Regions from separate parts of the Paenarthrobacter sp. CAP02 genome, predicted to be linked through region 3. Evidence: riboswitches for the same ligand, from Rfam matches in the RefSeq annotation. Region 3 holds a riboswitch; each other region holds the start of a gene.
The links. A riboswitch is a leader RNA that binds a small molecule or an ion and turns the genes downstream of it on or off. The one in region 3 is predicted to bind thiamine pyrophosphate.
Positions count from the first base shown of each region.

Region 1: linked by a shared signal. The riboswitch ahead of thiO (glycine oxidase ThiO) and the one ahead of thiD (bifunctional hydroxymethylpyrimidine kinase/phosphomethylpyrimidine kinase) in region 3 are both predicted to bind thiamine pyrophosphate.
Region 2: linked by a shared signal. The riboswitch ahead of ABHM97_RS19595 (ECF transporter S component) and the one ahead of thiD (bifunctional hydroxymethylpyrimidine kinase/phosphomethylpyrimidine kinase) in region 3 are both predicted to bind thiamine pyrophosphate.
Region 4: linked by a shared signal. The riboswitch ahead of thiC (phosphomethylpyrimidine synthase ThiC) and the one ahead of thiD (bifunctional hydroxymethylpyrimidine kinase/phosphomethylpyrimidine kinase) in region 3 are both predicted to bind thiamine pyrophosphate.

Region 1 covers NZ_JBEEII010000004.1:25,055-29,261, forward strand. The annotation lists gene ABHM97_RS07945 (RNB domain-containing ribonuclease) at 8-1,486, opposite strand; gene thiE (thiamine phosphate synthase) at 1,553-2,236, opposite strand; TPP riboswitch at 2,264-2,383, shown strand; gene thiO (glycine oxidase ThiO) at 2,376-3,629, shown strand; gene thiS (sulfur carrier protein ThiS) at 3,626-3,862, shown strand; gene ABHM97_RS07965 (thiazole synthase) at 3,866-4,207, shown strand, end outside.
Region 2 covers NZ_JBEEII010000014.1:76,846-81,052, reverse strand. The annotation lists gene ABHM97_RS19600 (ABC transporter ATP-binding protein) at 1-1,157, opposite strand, end outside; gene ABHM97_RS19595 (ECF transporter S component) at 1,157-1,777, opposite strand; TPP riboswitch at 1,855-1,991, opposite strand; gene ABHM97_RS19590 (NUDIX hydrolase) at 2,187-2,870, shown strand; gene ABHM97_RS19585 (DUF4235 domain-containing protein) at 2,907-3,167, shown strand; gene mnhG (monovalent cation/H(+) antiporter subunit G) at 3,253-3,642, opposite strand; gene ABHM97_RS19575 (MrpF/PhaF family protein) at 3,632-3,910, opposite strand; gene ABHM97_RS19570 (Na+/H+ antiporter subunit E) at 3,907-4,207, opposite strand, start outside.
Region 3 covers NZ_JBEEII010000003.1:61,389-65,595, reverse strand. The annotation lists gene rplU (50S ribosomal protein L21) at 36-344, opposite strand; gene thiD (bifunctional hydroxymethylpyrimidine kinase/phosphomethylpyrimidine kinase) at 720-2,231, opposite strand; TPP riboswitch at 2,222-2,320, opposite strand; gene ABHM97_RS05875 (Rne/Rng family ribonuclease) at 2,486-4,207, opposite strand, start outside.
Region 4 covers NZ_JBEEII010000004.1:417,849-422,055, reverse strand. The annotation lists gene ABHM97_RS09850 (hypothetical protein) at 1-19, opposite strand, end outside; gene ABHM97_RS09845 (VOC family protein) at 126-998, opposite strand; gene ABHM97_RS09840 (amidohydrolase family protein) at 1,079-2,161, opposite strand; TPP riboswitch at 2,246-2,353, shown strand; gene thiC (phosphomethylpyrimidine synthase ThiC) at 2,349-4,196, shown strand; gene ABHM97_RS09830 (alpha/beta fold hydrolase) at 4,179-4,207, opposite strand, start outside.

The DNA of each region.
Region 1 (4,207 bases), on a different contig from region 3:
AACGGCGCTATGGCAGCAGTTCAAACAGGATCTCGCGGCTGGCAATGTCAGCCTTGACCAACCGGACGCGGACCTTGGTCCCGGACTCCAGTTCGCCGTCGCAACGGGCGGTCACGGCGGGCTCCGCTATTTGGACGATTCCGTAAGGACCGCCGTTCCCGTTTCCGTTCCCGTTGCCCTTTCCGTTCCCGTTTGGCTTCGAGCCGGAAATGACCACCGCATCAAATTCCTGGCCAACATGGTTGGCAACCAGTGCCGCTTCCACCGTATCCAGGGCGGCACGCTCGAGGCGGCCAGCGAGTTGATCGGACGAGGCCATGATCTCGGGCAAGGACGGCAAGGCTTCCCGGGCCCAGGCAGGGATGTCGCGCTTGTTGCTCAGTGCCTCGCAGATCACCAGGACGAAACGGTCGATGAGGCGGCGCAACGGTGCTGTGGTGTGCGCGTACGGAGCGCCGATGGCTGCCTGGATGACTTCCGTCGGGACCTCGCCGTCGAAAGGTGTGTAGTTGGCACCCCTGAACAACGTCCCGGCTGAGTGCAGGATGGCGAGTTGCTTCGGGTCTGATGCGTCCAGGGTCCGCAGGTATTCGCCGTAGCTGATCCGTCCATCCCAGGGTTTACCAAGGGCCGTGGTCTGCCTTTTGAAGTGACGCAGGGAGCGTTCATCCGGTGCGGGCATGGTGCGCAGTATGCCAACCTTGCCGTCCAGCATCAGCTGAGCTGCCGCCATCCCGGTCATGAGTGAAATCTGCGCGTTCCAGTCCTCCACCGGCAACGACGGGGCAGCAACGATCCTGTACCCGCCGCCGTCGGCCGCTTGGACGATCTCCTGTTCGGGCATGTTCAGGCTCGCGCCGCCGCGGAGGCGTTCGAGTTCTACCCGTTTCAACCCCACTTCCTTGAGGAGCTGCAGTACAGGCGGTGCCGTTCCGTCGTCGATCTGCTCCTGGACGCCCTTGTAACTTAGCTTGGCCCGGCTGCGCACGGTGGCGCGGCCTACTGTCACCGTCACTGCTTCGGCCTGCGCGTCCAGGACGAAATCCCAGACGAAGGCGCCACAGTCCTGCTCTGCCAGCAGGCTGCCGGCATGTTCGCTGATGACTTCCGGGTGCAAGGGAATGCGTCCATCCGGAGCATAGAAGGTCTGGCCGCGCCGGCGTGTCTCCGTGTCGAGGGCACCACCGGGAGCCACGAAGGACGGAACGTCGGCGATCGCATAGAGGACCTTGTAACCGTCACCGGCGCGCTCTATGAACAGCGCCTGGTCCAGGTCTGTCGACGTGGCCGGGTCGATGGTGACAAACGGAATGTCCCGAAGGTCGCGTTCAGGCAGCTTCAGGTCCGCCACGGCTTTTCGGGCTTCTTCCACTGCCCCCGTGGGGTAGTCGCCTGGGAGTTCCAGCTCCGTCCGGAGTGCGGCGAGGGCCGCTGCGAGCTGGTCCGACGAGTCGTCGACGTTGGGTGCAATCCGATGATGTGACACGAAAATCAGGGTAGCCCGGATTCCGGGGATCACACCATGTCAAGGCCGCACGGTGAGCGACTTTCGCTAAATTGAGTCCAGGGCTTCCAGCAGCGACTTGGCAGCCGCCGTCGGGTCTGCGGCTTCGGTGATGGCACGGACAACCACGATCCTGCTGGCCCCCGCCGAAAGGACCTGTTCCACGTTGCCCAGGTCGATGCCGCCAATAGCGAACCAGGGGAGCTGCACGGCGCCGTCGGTCGTTTCCGTGGCACGCCTCATCGCTTCTGCGGCATATGTGACCAGGTCCGGCCCAACGGCTTGGCGCCCTGGTTTGGTGGGTGTCGCCCAAACCGGACCGACACAGAAATAGTCCAGGCCGCCGTCGCCGGTAGAAGCGGCAATGGCCGCATTGACCTGCTCCGGAGTGTGCGTGGAAAGTCCAATCGCGGCAGGGGCCGGGAGGAAGGTCCGGGCCACCGGAAGGGGCAGGTCCTTCTGGCCCACGTGGAACACAGGAGCCCCGGAAACACTGGCAATATCGGCCCGATCGTTGACAGCCCACAGTCGGCCGTGCCGCTCTGCCACACTCCGCAGGATGGCCAGCAAGTCCAGTTCTTCGGCTGCCTCGATCGACTTGTCCCGGAGCTGGATGATGTCCACCCCACCCTCGAAGGCGGCATCGACGAAGTCTTTGAAATCGCCCTGTCGCTTCCGGGCATCGGTGCACAAATAGAGTCGGGCTGAGGCGAGGGATTCAGGCTGGGTCATGGGAACCAGAGTAGTTCCTCTACACTGGGCACGTACTGCGGGAGCCGCGACGTTCGACTATGTGACCGTCCGGCTGAGAGGGCTTCAGCGCCGACCGCTTGACCTGATCCGGCTAATACCGGCGTAGGGAAGGGAACACATGGCAGACGCCATTCATGCAGATGTAGCCATTATCGGCGGCGGCATCATCGGGTTGGGCATCGCCCACCAACTGCGCAGGCTGGGCCGCTCAGTCGCACTCATCGACCCTTGGCCCGCAAACGGCGCAACTTTCGCAGCGGCCGGGATGCTGGCACCCGTCAGTGAACTGCACTACCAGGAAGAAGAACTCCTGGAACTCATGGTCGAATCCTCCCGGCTGTGGCCCGCTTTTGTTGGCGCGCTGGCCGGAGGGGCGCACGCCGCCGGATACCGCACGACGCCGACCCTCGCCGTGGGTGCCGACGCCGCCGACCGCCGCGCGCTCGCAGACCTCCGGGTGGTACAGAAGGCTGCAGGCTTGGGAGTGGAGCCATTGGCCCTCCGGGAGGCGAGGGAGCGTGAGCCCTTGCTGAGTCCCCAAATTTCCTGTGCCTTCGACATCCCCACCGACCACCAGGTGGATCCCCGCAAGCTCGCCGCCTGCCTTTTGGCCGAACTGTCGGATCACTCTCCCGATGATCCGAGCTGGGTTACGGGGGCGGACGACGGATTCGCTGTGAAAGCGCTGGCACATCGTCTCCTGTGGGATGAAGGCAGGGTCTCTGGAGTCGAACTCGAGTCAGGCACCAAAGTCTTTGCCACCGACACGGTGGTCGCAAACGGTCTGGGCGCCGCCGGCTTGGACGGCCTGCCCGAAGGGCTCACGCTTCCACTGCGGCCGGTCTATGGTGACATCCTCAGGCTTCGGGTTCCGGACAACCTGCAACCTCTCGTTACCTCCACCGTCCGGGGGATAGTGCGGGGCGTTCCCGTCTACATCGTCCCCCGCGACGACGGCACCGTGGTGATCGGAGCGACCCAGCGTGAGGACGGACTGTCCACGGCCTCCAACGCCGTCTCGGCGGGCGGCGTCTATCAACTCCTGCGCGACGCCCAGGTCCTGGTCCCCGCGGTCGCCGAACTCGAACTCCTGGAGGCAACAGCCCGCGCCAGGCCAGGGACGCCGGACAACGCACCGTTGCTTGGCCGCGTCGCCGGAACCAATGGCGACATTGAGGGTTTGGTGGTTGCCACCGGGTTCTTCCGTCACGGAGTCCTGCTGACACCGGTAGCCGCAAGGATTGTCGGCGAACTGATCAACGGATCGACCGATGCACAGTGGGCCCCTTTCCGCCCCGACCGCTTTACGGCCAGCGCAACCGGTCCACGGAACTTCGTCCCAGCACACGCCCGCAGCAAGGAAAGCGCATGAACATCAAACTCAATGGATCCGACCATGCAGTGGCCGATGACGCCTCTGTCAGCACCCTCGTCACCGCCATCACCGGCCGCGAACTGGACCACAGGGGACAGGCGGCCGACGGCGGCAAGCTGGGTGTCGCCGTCGCGCGCAATTCAGAGGTGGTGCCGCGCAGCCAGTGGGCGGCAACAGCACTCGCCGACGGCGATGAACTCGAACTCGTTACCGCAGTCCAGGGAGGCTGAACAATGACCACAACAAGCACTGCCCCCAGCACCGACGCCTTGGTGATCGACGGCGTCGACTTTGGTTCTCGACTGATCATGGGAACAGGGGGTGCCCCGAGCCTGGACGGTTTGGGCGCTGCGCTCCTGGCCTCGGGTACGGAGCTGACCACCGTAGCCATGCGGCGCTATTCGCCGGCAGAAACCGGGTCTCTCTTCCAGCTCCTGGTGGACCACAACATCCGGGTGTTGCCCAACACGGCCGGCTGTTTCACGGCGAAGGACGCGGTGATGACCGCCGAACTTGCCCGCGAGGCGCTGGAGACCGATTGGGTGAAGCTGGAAGTCATCGCGGACGAGCACACA
Region 2 (4,207 bases), on a different contig from region 3:
TCCTGGAATACGGTCCCGATCCGGGAAATCAGCTGATCGGCTTTCCACTTGAACGGGTCGATTCCGGCCCCTTCTGAAAGCTCGACGGCGGCACTCACCTGGCCGTCCACCGGCGCCAGGAGGCCAGCCAAGGTGAGCGCAAAGGTGGACTTTCCGGCACCATTCGGACCAGTTATGGTGAGCGCTTGGCCCGCCCTGACCTGGGCGCTGACGTCGGATTGCACAGGAACCGGGGGGATGGTCCGGAATCCCTTTCGGCGGGGCTTTTCCCGCGAGACCGCCACGTCCTGGGCAGCCAGGAGCAGTTGCGCGGCGGAGGTCTCAGTGCGCCGGGCACGGGTTGCCGGGACGTATCCGGGAACCCAGACGCCGGCTGCCATCAGCATGGTCCGGGCCTCCGACAGGACCTGTTCCCGCGGCCCGTCCAACAGGACGCCCGGAGTGCCGTTGCCCGCGGATCCTGGCTGCAACACCACAATCCGGTCCACCAGGTCCTTCCACACTGACACACGGTGTTCCACCACAACAAGGGTGGCTCCGGTCTTGTCGAGGCAGCGGCCCACCGCGTCCCGCACCTCAAGGACCCCTGCAGGGTCCAGGTTGGCCGTTGGTTCGTCCAGCAGGATCAGCCCGGGCCGCATCGCCAAAATCCCCGCAAGCGCGAGGCGCTGTTTCTGCCCGCCGGACAGGGCCGCCGTCGGATGATCCAACGCCAGTCCGCCGCCGGCAGCGGTCCGCAACCCGACGTCGGCGAGCGCTTCATGGACGCGGGCCCAAATTTCCTCCGGCGGCACGGCCAGGTTCTCGGCGCCGAAGGCGACGTCGTCCCCCACGCGGGACAGGACAACCTGCGTTTCCGGGTCCTGCTGCATCAGGCCGGCGCGGCCGCGCTGCTCCCGGGGAGAAGCGCCGTCCAGCAGCAGCGAGCCAGTCTCGTCCGAGTCGTCTTCCTCGTCCCCCAACACCCCCGCAAGGGCATGCAGGAGCGTGGACTTGCCCGCACCCGAGGGGCCGAGCAGCAATACCCGCTCCCCCGGTTCGATCCTGAGGTCAAGGCCTTGGATGGCTGGCGTGGCCCTTCCGGCGTGCCGCCATCCCCAGCCCTCGGCTGTGATGGCGGCAGGCCGGACGTGGCCGCCGCGTTCAATGACGGGCATCAGCTGAAGACGGGCTCCGAAGCGGCCTTGCGCGACGCGAAGGAACTAAGGACGCCGGTTTTCGCCAGGCCGCGGGTGGCAATCCATGACAGTGCGCCCGCAATGATCGCCCCGGAGATCGTGGTGAACGTGATGTAAGTGAGCTTGTCGATTGCCTCGTAGGCGATGTTCCAGCCCCAGGGAAGGAACGAGTCGTTGAGGCCGCAGAAGAGGCCCGCACCTGCACCGGCAAGGAGCGAGGTGGGCAGGTTGAACTTCTTGTAGAGGAACGCGGCGAAGATGAGCTCCGCGCCGAGGCCCTGAAGGACGCCGGAGATCAGTACGGTTGTGCCGTACTGGGAGCCCATGATGAGTTCGCCTGTGGCAGCAACGGACTCGCAGAACAGGGCGGCACCCGGCTTACGGATGATGAGCATGCCCAGGACCGCCGGAATCATCCAACCGCCCGCGATCAAGCCCGTCAGCGGCGGATACGCCGCGTTCATGGGGATGGATACCAGTGCGGCGCCTTGGGACCATGCCCAGAAAATCACGCCGCCGGCGATGGCGATCAATGCTGCCACCACAATGTCTACAACACGCCAGTTATAACTGGTCTTCTTCACGCTTACCGTGGTCATTTTTCTGCCTCCTGAGTTACAGGAGGGGAAAGTGCTCCCCGGATTACCCGACCGGCCTGCGCCGCCCGGTTCCGGACACTCTGAGAAGCTCGACTCCCTTGCGCCGGTACTAACCGGATCAGGTTCGAGGGTCTGCGGCTGTCCGCACTCTCAGCGCCCTCGCGGCTCCCGCATCTCTGCAGGTTCCGACGGCGGCGCTCCCCTGTCGTTATTAAATCTGCCCTGCTGGGCTGGTTCAGTTTACACCTGCACTCCGCGGTGGGGACTGCGGTCCGGTCACATTCCGGCCCACCCCCACCGTTGTGAGGCCCGCTGAACACCCTTCGTTGGGCCCACACCCTGCACACCAGGCCTCGCAACGGACCTGAGAGAATGATCCAGCAACATCCAAAGCGAAGGGGCACACTTCATGACGGACCAACCCGGCTCTGGCCTTCCAGACAACGTTGATGTGGCTGAAGCACGCCTCGCCGCAAGCGTCATCCTGCTCCGCGATACCCCGCCCGGGCTCGAGGCGTTCGTCCAGCACAGGGTCAGCACCATGGACTTCGCCGCAGGAATGGTGGTTTTCCCGGGAGGACGCGTGGACCCTGCCGACCACTCAGGGTGGGACTACGCCCCCGAACTGCTCAGCAGCCATGCGGCGGACTGGCAGGCCAGCTCCATCGCTTCCGGCGATGCGCTTACTAAAGCAGGGACCGTGCTCACCGCTGCGATCCGGGAGGTCCGGGAGGAAGCCGGGCTGAGCATCGACGCCGGTGACCTGCGCCCATGGGCCAACTGGATTACCCCGATCGACATGCCCAAGCGTTTCGACACGTTCTTCTACGTGGCCAGGCCCTCGGCGGACATGGAGCCCCACCACCAAACAACCGAAGCGTGGCAATCCCTGTGGATGCCCGTGGAGGGAATCCTCGCGGCAGAGGCAGTAGGCACCCTGAAACTGATGCCGCCCACCTTCTACCTCCTCAAGGAAATCGCCGGATACGGGACCGTCGATGCCATATGGACGGCCGAGCACACTGTCGTCCCAGTCCTGGCGCCCGTAGGCTCCCTGGCCGCCTTCCTCAAGGAACGGGAAAGCCGCCGCTAGCGTTGCCGGTCCACGCGTTGCAGCTAGGCTGGTGGCATGAACCTCTTCTTCAAGCTGATCGGCGCCGGAGTGAGCCTCGGGGCGGGCTTCGTCGGAACAAAACTCGTCAACAAAGGGTGGGAAAAGGCCACAGGCAACAAGCCGCCCACAGGCAACGATGACATGGAAACGAGCCTTCGCTCCGCCCTCACCTTCGCCTTGATCTCGGCGTTTGTGAGCACACTCATCCAGGTGCTGGCCAGCAGGGGCACCCAGCGTGCCATCGCCCGCTTCGCGAAGTCCCAGGACATCGTCTAGGCGCACCGCGGCGTTAAGCAACGCGGGGTCACTTCCGGCCCATGAATCCCCGTGGGGATGGGCCGGAAGTGACCCCGCGTTGGCTTTAACCCTCCGGGTCGACTTGCCCCGCAGCCGCCCTCTGTACGACGGCCTCAAGTTCGTCCTTGGTCAGCATCTCCCGGTGGCCATGCTTGGTCCGGTACGCAGCCCGACCGACCATGTGGGCCGACACCGGCGCGGTCAGCAGCTGGAAAATCCACGCCACCAACAGCACGGGCCACACCCACCAGGTCCGCATCTGCAGGCCGATGGCCGCCAGCATGAGGAACAAGCCCAGGACCTGCGGTTTGGTAGCAGCGTGCATGCGGCTCATCAGGTCAGGGAAACGCAGCAAACCAACCGCAGCGCCAAGGGACATCAGCGCTCCCACTACCAGGAACACGGCGGTCACACCATCGATGACGGCATCCACGCCGGTGGCATCAGGACTCATTGCTCTGTTCCCTCCGCTCAGCCACGAACCGGGCTACTGTCACCGAGCCAATAAAGCCGATCACGGCCAGTGCTACCAGCAGCATCAGGTTATTCAGGTGCCGGTTCACCGCCATGTCGATCGCCAAGGCTGCGCCGAGAATTGCCAGCAGAACGTCGGATGCCAAGACCCGGTCCAGCAACGAGGGACCGATCGCGATCCGCACGATGGCGCCGGCAGCGGCCAGGCTGAGAATAACGGCCGTAACTATGAGGACGATTTCCTTCACAGGGCTGCCCCTTTCACGCCTGGACTGATCTCGGCTCCCAACGCCTGGACTTCCTCGCGGGTGCCCATGATGCGGATCAAGCCGGCTTCAATGTTCTGGACTTCCTGACGGATCTTTTCGATGTCAGCCTCTTGGTAAATGTTGAGCGCGTGCAGGTACAGCGTGGACGTCGACCGGTCCACTTCCACCACCAACGAGCCCGGAATCAGGGAGATGACGTGCCCTGTTGCCGTCACCATGAGGTCGGAATGGCTACGCAACGGAACGGCGACGACGGCGCTGCGCACCTTTGGCCCT
Region 3 (4,207 bases):
GGAAACTGAAAAACCTGAACAGCGTGTAACGAAAGTTACGCGATGCTGGTGATCTTGATCTTGGTCAGTTCCTGACGGTGACCCTGACGCTTCCGGTAGCCGGTCTTGTTCTTGAACTTCTGGATGACGATCTTCGGACCACGGAGGTCTTCGAGGATCTCAGCCGTAACCTTGACGTTGGCCAGTTCCGCAGCTGCGGAGGTGACCTTGTCGCCGTCAACCAGGAGCAAGGCGGGCAGCTCAAGCGTGCTACCGGCTCCACCGGGGACGCGGTTAAGCGTTACGTAGTCTCCAACGGAAACTTTTTCTTGGCGGCCGCCTGCGCGGACAATCGCGTACACCACTTGGGTACTCACTTCTCTCGACGTTTATAACTAAATTTGCGTGCGGAACCTGAACCGGAATCAGGCTTGGTTCGCGCTGTGCCTCAACGCCGTGGACTTCTGAACGAAGTCCGCGAGTCATCCCATGAACAATTCCAAGGGGCATAACCCAAGTGTTGGCGTAAGCACCGAAGATCAAGATTACGCTAGTTTGACCTTCAGCTGCAAATGAGGCCGGGTCCGGAGGCTACCACGTGACTCGCGTCACCAGTTGTAACGGACTCTCCCGGCACCGTGCCCATACAGCCTACAGGGTTTGGGCACGATTAACGCGATTTGCCCTGCGACGCGCGGCGAGCCTCGCAAATTACCCGCCCGGACGCCCAACCGGAGAGGTCAGGAGAAAACACGTGGCGCGTCGAAGAAGGCAGTTTCGTAGCGGCAGGACTGGGTGAAGGCTTCCATCATGGCCTCGCGATCCGCCGGCGAGGCCGCAAGGGCCGCCGCGTCCGTGAGCTTGATCGCAGTCCTGGTTGCCTCGGCGAAATCTTCGTCGGCGTACGTCTTCAACCACTCCGCGTATGCGTGGTCCACAGGGGAACCTGCTTCCACGTAGGCGTGGTGCAGTTTTTGGCCCACTTCCGCGTACAACCAGTAGCAGGGAAGAATCGCCGCCAGCAGCACTGCGTAGCTTCCCGATGCCGAACAGGCCAGCAAATGGTCCACATAGGACTTGGTCACGGGACCCGTTGTCCCGGACACGTCGCGGCTGCTGAGCCAGTTCCTGTGCAATTCCGACTCGACCTCCAAGCACTGCATGGAGCCCTTGGCCCAGAACAACTGCTCGTCTTCAGTAGGGGCCAGGGCGCTGGCCCGGGCCAGGACCCGGGAGTAGCCGTTGAGGTAGATCGCGTCCTGTGCCAGGTAATAGCCGAAGGCGGATTCCGGCAGGCTGCCTTTCTGAAGGCCATCGATGAAGCCAAGCCGATGGATCGCGTCGAGCTCCGCGCGTGCGTGTTCCCACAAAGTCGCGGCGAACTCGCCAGGCCTCAGACCCCGCTGGTGGTGGAAGTGGTGGATCGGCCCGCTTCCTCGTCCTACTTCCAACGCCCCGGAGTGCCTCAAAGCCTCAAGCAACCAGGGCTTCACCTCCCGCAGTGAAGCTTCCCAGTCCCCCGTGCTGACCTGCACCGTGGCCAGGGCGGACGACAACGAACACCCTGTGCCGTGGCTGTTCCGGGTATCGATGCGGGGCCCTTCGACCTCGACCACGTCCTGCCGCAGCAACCCGCTCGTATTCACCAAAGCATCAGGACACGCGGTTCCCGCCAAGTGGCCGCCCTTCACCAGGACCGTGTTCCCGTACTCAGCGGCCAACCGCTTACCCTGGTCCAGCGCCGAAGCCCAGTCCGTAGCTTCCGCCTCGCCCAGCAGCACTGCCAGCTCGGGAAGGTTCGGGGTCAGGAGGTCTGCCAACGGCAGGAGCGAACGCAACGCCTTCTCAGCGGACTCGCGCAGGAGCCTGTCTCCACTGGTTGCCACCATCACCGGGTCCAGGACCACGACGCCGGGACGCACCTTTTCGAGCCAGCTGCGGACTTCGTCGATGACCTCAGCGTCGCCGAGCATGCCGATTTTGACGGCGTCAATCTCAATGTCGTTGCTGATGGCGTCCAGTTGTTGGCGCAGAAATTCGACGGGGGGCACGTGGACGGCGCTGACGCCCACGGTGTTCTGGGCTGTGAGGGCGGTGATGGCAGCCATGCCGTAACCACCGTGGGCCGCGATGCTCTTCAAGTCCGCCTGGATTCCTGCCCCACCGGATGGGTCAGAGCCGGCGATACTCAGCACCCGCGGGGTCGGCCTGCCTGAAGCGACCGGGTAGACAGGAGAATATGGTGCAGTCATGGGGACATCCCTTCGCCGGTGCTAACCGGACAGGTTCAACGGGTCTGGATCTCAGCCCGGCCCAACGCCAGGCACCCCGTGTCTGTCCCCCAGCCTAACCGGGAAGCAGCCCGGCCCGGGAACAGCGCTTCGTAGGGGCCCGGATATGACCCATTGACGTCCCCAGGGTCTGGCCATGGACGTCCTGGACATGCAAAAGACCCCGTAGCGACTGCCGGGGCAGTTGCTACGGGGTCCGATAAGCACTGTACGAATCAGAGCTCGGAAGCCGGCACGCCGACTCCCAGGATGATGGGCTCGTCTGCGGGTGCCTTTTTGGCTGGTTCCACAGGGGCCTTGGCCTCGTGGGACGAACCTTGTGGCGCCGACGCAGTCACTTCATGGTGTTCAACGCTGGTTTCGTTGGCCGCACCTTGGGCCCTGCTTGCGCTGCGGTTACGGCGACCTCGGCGACTCCCGGACGTCGAAGCGGCTTCCCGATCCTGCTCAGCGGCCCGAGCCGGGGCTGCCACCTTCGGGGCAGCAGCAGGTTCGCGGACGGCAGCTGGTTCCGCTTCCGCCTCCGGCGCCGCTCCCAGGTGGGAGAATGCCTCCGCCAGCAGATCCAGGCTCATTGCCGGTTTGGCCGCTTGGGGTTCGTCCTGGTGTTCAACGAACGGCAAAGCGACTTCTTCGCCTCCGAAACGCAGGACCGGGGTGGAGCGTGCTTCCCGGACTGCTGCCTCGTGGGCCGTTGATTCTTCGTCGTTGCCATGAACGACGGGTTCGTCGGCAGCCGTCTGATGCGTTGACCGCGCCAGTTCCTCTGCACGGTGAACCTCGTCGTCGTGCAGGTGGGCAGCGTGCGCTGCAGCCGCGATGGTAGCCAACGCCGCGCGGGTTGCCTCGGCCTTTGCCTGGCGCGCAGGGTCCTGCGGTTCAGGGTGCGTTGGCGAGGCCGCAGGCGCCGCCGGCGCAGACTGAACCGGAGCGGGGGCTTCGGAAACAGCCTGTCCCCCGCCCTTGCCTCGGCGGCGCTTCCGTTCCGTACGGGCCGCCGGTTGCTGCTGCTGCGTCTCCGTGTGCGGGCGGTGGTGCTCAGCGGCCACAACGTTGGCACGGCGGTGTTCCACCGGCTCATCGTGTGTCACGACGCCACGGCCGGCGCAGTGCTCGCACTGCTCGCCGAAGACCTCGAGGAGGCCGGTGCCCATGCGCTTACGCGTCATTTGTACCAGGCCCAACGACGTGACTTCGGCGACCTGGTGCTTGGTCCGGTCGCGGCCAAGGCACTCAACCATGCGGCGCAGCACGAGATCGCGGTTGGATTCCAGGACCATGTCGATGAAGTCGATGACAATGATGCCGCCGATATCGCGCAGGCGCAGCTGGCGGACTACTTCCTCGGCAGCTTCGAGGTTGTTCTTGGTGACAGTCTCTTCGAGGTTGCCGCCGCTGCCGGTGAACTTGCCGGTGTTGACGTCCACCACGGTCATGGCTTCGGTGCGGTCAATGACCAACGAACCACCCGAGGGCAGGAAGACCTTGCGTTCCAGGGCCTTGTGGATCTGCTCGTCGATGCGCCAGGCAGCGAAGATGTCCTGGTCCTTGGTCCACTTCTCGAGGCGTCCCACCAGGTCAGGGGCAACGTAGGTCACGTAGGCCTCGATGGTGTCCCATGCGTCGTCACCGGAGACGATCAGCTTGGAGAAGTCTTCGTTGAAGACGTCGCGCACTACCTTGATGGTCAGGTCAGGTTCGCCGTACAGCAGTTCCGGTGCAAGGACCTTGGTTGAGGAGGCTTGCCCCTCAATGCCCTCCCACTGAGCGCGCAGGCGGTTGATGTCGTGCGTCAGCTCTTCTTCCGATGCACCTTCAGCCGCGGTACGGACAATGACGCCGGCGTTTTCCGGCAAGCGGTCCTTGAGGATGCGCTTGAGGCGGTTGCGTTCAACGTCCGGCAACTTGCGGGAGATACCTGTCATGGAGCCGCCCGG
Region 4 (4,207 bases), on a different contig from region 3:
AAATTTCGGCAAAGCCCATGGAAAGTACTCTCAATCCTTCGTGCTGACGGGGCGGCGGCACGGGAACCGAAAGGTTCCGCGCCGTCAATGCCCAGCCTAGTGCAGCCATGGGCTGCCAGGACGATTCAGCGAACGGCGACGCGCAGCTTGTTCCGCCATGGGTCGTCGAACCGAAGCTCAGCGCCGGTGTGGTGATTCTGGACGCCCGCCACCTTCAGCCGGTCCGCCAGCATCGCGACGTCATCGGCCGTGGGGACCTCGATCAGGACTTCCCCCAGCCCCAGCGTGTCCTTTCGGGGTCCGGCGCCCCGACTGTTCCACACGTTCATGGCCATATGGTGGTGGTATCCCCCGGCGGAAACGAACAAGGCCTGGCCGTGCCAGCCCGCCGTCCGCTCGAACCCCAGGGTTTCCACATAGAACTTTTGCGCAGTTTCGACGTCCCCCACTTGGAGGTGCACGTGGCCGATCCCGGCGGCTGCCTCCCGCTGGCCGGTCACGGCAGCCTCACTCAGGTGCTGCTGCAGGAACCGCTGCGGCGGGAGTGCGACGTTGTCCATGACGACGTTCTTGCCGTCCCACTGCCACAGTTCGCGGGGCTTGTCATAGTAGAGCTCAATACCGTTGCCCTCGGGGTCGGTGAAATAGAACGCCTCGCTGACCAGGTGGTCGGCGCTTCCGGCAAAGGCGCGCGGCTCGTATTCTGCCGCCGTGGCAATGGTGGCCGCCAGAGAGGGCTGGTCTTCAAAGAGGATGGCGGTGTGGAAGAGACCCGCTTCCCCGCGGCCCGGAATCTGCAGGCCTGAGGCAGGCGCCAGGTGGACAACAGGCTTTCCGGTGCGGCCCAAGTACAGTCCGCCATCCTGCTCGGCCACGATGTCCAGGCCCAAGGCGCGCTGGTAGTAGTCGCTCATGACCTTCATGTCGCCAACCTTGAGCATGACGGTGCCCATGGTGAGTTCGGCAGGAAGAAGATCCTGGCTGTTTGCTGTAGTCATGTGAAGCTCCTGGGTCTGAGGCTGCCGCCCTTTCGGCACCCTTCTACTAGTACTAAATTACTTGAAGCTTCAATTTATTCCTAACGGATGATCCCGCCACGCAAAACGATGTGCTGGAGTTCGGCCACGGTGTCGAGGGCGACCCGCGGATCTTCACGGCAGAGAACGACGTCGGCACTCGCCCCTTCGCTGATGGCTTCGGCCCCCAGCCACGCCCTGGCGCCCCACGTTGCGGCCTCCAGGACAGCGGAAGGCGGCAGGCCGGCGTCGTGCAGTTCCTTCATCTCGTCCGCAATCCGGCCGTGCTTGATGACGCTGCCGGCATCGGTGCCCGTGTAGATGGTGACACCGGCTTCGAAGGCTTCCAGCACACGGTCGTGACGGCGTTCCCACAGCTTCGCCATGTGATCTGCGTAGACGGGGAACTTGGGCGCGGCCTGGGCGGAAATCTCCGGAAAAGTCGCAATGTTGACCAGCGTAGGGACAATCGGAACACCCTGCTCCACAAACCGCGGAAGGTGCCGGGGCAAGAGGCCCGTTGCGTGTTCGATGCAGTCGATATTGGCGTCCAGCATGTCGTCAATGGTGTCTTCGGCGAAGCAGTGGGCCGTCACCCTGGCACCCTCATCGTGCGCGGCCGAAATGGCGTCCTTGACCAGCTTTGCCGGGAAGGACGCGGCCAGGTCACCAATGCCGCGATCGATCCAGTCGCCCACGAGTTTTACCCAGCCATCGCCGTCACGGGCTTCTTTGCGGACGGTCTCCACGAGCTGTTCGGGCTCGATTTCATGGCCCAGCCCGCGGAGGTACCGCCGGTCCCTGGCTATATGCCGGCCAGCCCTGATAAGGCGCGGCAAATCCGCGCGCCCTTGAACCCAGCGCGTGTCACTGGGCGATCCTGCATCACGGATCAACAGCGTGCCGGCCGCCAGGTCTGCCCGTGCCTGGGCGAGGGTGGTCTGCTCATCAACCGCACCACCCGGCCCCAAACCGATGTGGCAGTGGGCGTCGACAAAGCCGGGCAGGACCCAGCCGTCGAGCACAACGTCCGGTGCCGCGACCGGCTGGATGAACGTCAGGCGACCGTCAACGGACCACATGCCCCTGCGCTCCTTGTCTGCTGCTACGAGCACCGTACCGCTGAATTCGATGATGTTGGCCATGGCAAAAAGCCTAGCCCCGTACCTGCCGGGCAAGCCTGCAACGCCATATGACTGTGCGGCCGCAGGCATCTGTGGTAACTTCGTCTACGACCACACGGGGGCCCCTGCAGGGGCTGAGATCGGACTGAGGCAGTCTGCGACCGTTGAACCTGTCCGGGTAATGCCGGCGAAGGAAGTGAGCAGTCCCTTGAGCACCACAGAAACTCAGCACAGCCCTGCCCAAAACGGGACCGTCGTTGAGACCGGGGCACCGGAAACCGTGACGCAGTCGCTGAAATCCCACTCGCTGGGGTGGCTTGAAGATCCCGAACATGGCATTCGCGTTCCTGTCACCGAGATCGCACTGGAACCCTCCCCCAATGGCCAAGCCAACCCGCCCCTGCAGGTCTATCGAACTGCCGGACCGGGCAGTGACCCGAGAGTCGGGCTGGAACCGTTCCGTGCACCCTGGATCGAAGGCCGGGGCGACACGGAGCCGTACTCGGGCCGGGAAAGGAACCTGCTCGACGACGGCAAGTCCGCGGTCCGGCGCGGTGCGGCATCGGCGGAGTGGAAGGGCGCACAACCGGTGCCCCGCCGCGCCGTCGAGCAGAAAACCGTGACGCAGATGCACTATGCCCGGAAGGGCATCGTGACGCAGGAGATGCAGTTCGTGGCCTTGCGCGAGAACTGCGATGTCGAACTGGTCCGCAGCGAAGTTGCCGCCGGACGCGCCATCATCCCCAGCAACATCAACCACCCGGAATCCGAACCGATGATTATCGGCAAGGCGTTCCTGGTCAAGATCAACGCCAATATTGGCAACTCCGCGGTCACCAGCTCCATCACCGAGGAAGTGGACAAACTTCAGTGGGCGGCGCAATGGGGTGCCGATACGGTCATGGACCTCTCCACCGGCGATGACATCCACACCACGCGGGAATGGATCATCCGCAACTCCCCTGTTCCAATCGGCACGGTTCCCATTTATCAGGCACTCGAAAAGGTCAACGGCGAGGCCAATAAGCTCACGTGGGAGATCTTCCGCGACACCGTGATTGAACAGTGCGAACAAGGGGTGGACTACATGACCGTCCATGCCGGGGTGCTGCTGCGCTACGTCCCGTTGACTGCCAATCGCGTCACCGGCATCGTTTCCCGCGGCGGCTCGATCATGGCCGGCTGGTGCCTGGCCCACCACCAGGAGAACTTCCTTTACACCCACTTCGACGAACTGTGCGAGATCTTCGCCAAGTACGATGTCGCCTTTTCGCTCGGCGACGGTCTGCGTCCCGGCTCCATCGCGGACGCCAATGATGCCGCGCAGTTCGCAGAGCTGGACACCCTTGCCGAGCTGACCCAGCGGGCGTGGGAGTTCGATGTCCAGGTCATGGTGGAAGGCCCGGGGCACATCCCCTTCCACTTGGTCCGTGAAAACGTCGAACGCCAGCAGGAACTGTGCAAGGGTGCCCCGTTCTACACACTGGGTCCCTTGGTCACGGATGTGGCGCCCGGCTACGACCACATCACCTCAGCCATCGGCGCGACCGAAATCGCCCGCTACGGCACGGCAATGCTCTGCTACGTGACGCCCAAGGAACACCTTGGCCTGCCGAACAAGGACGACGTCAAAACCGGTGTGATCACCTACAAGATCGCCGCCCACGCCGCTGACCTCGCCAAGGGGCACCCTGGCGCGAACGAGCGCGACGATGCACTGTCCAAAGCCCGCTTCGAGTTCCGTTGGCGCGACCAGTTCGCCCTGTCCCTCGATCCTGTGACAGCCGAGGCGTTCCACGACGAAACCCTGCCCGCCGAGCCGGCCAAGACCGCGCACTTCTGCTCGATGTGCGGGCCGAAATTCTGCTCCATGCGGATCAGCCAGGATATCCGCGATGAGTACGGCTCAGCTGAAGCGCAGGCCGCAATCGCCGGCATGTACAGCGGCATGAGGGAAAAGAGCCAGGAGTTCCTGGCCTCCGGCGGGAAGGTCTACCTGCCGGAACTGCAGGTACCCGGCACTGCGGGCAATGGCAGTTCAGGACGCCTGAACTGACATGGCCCGTC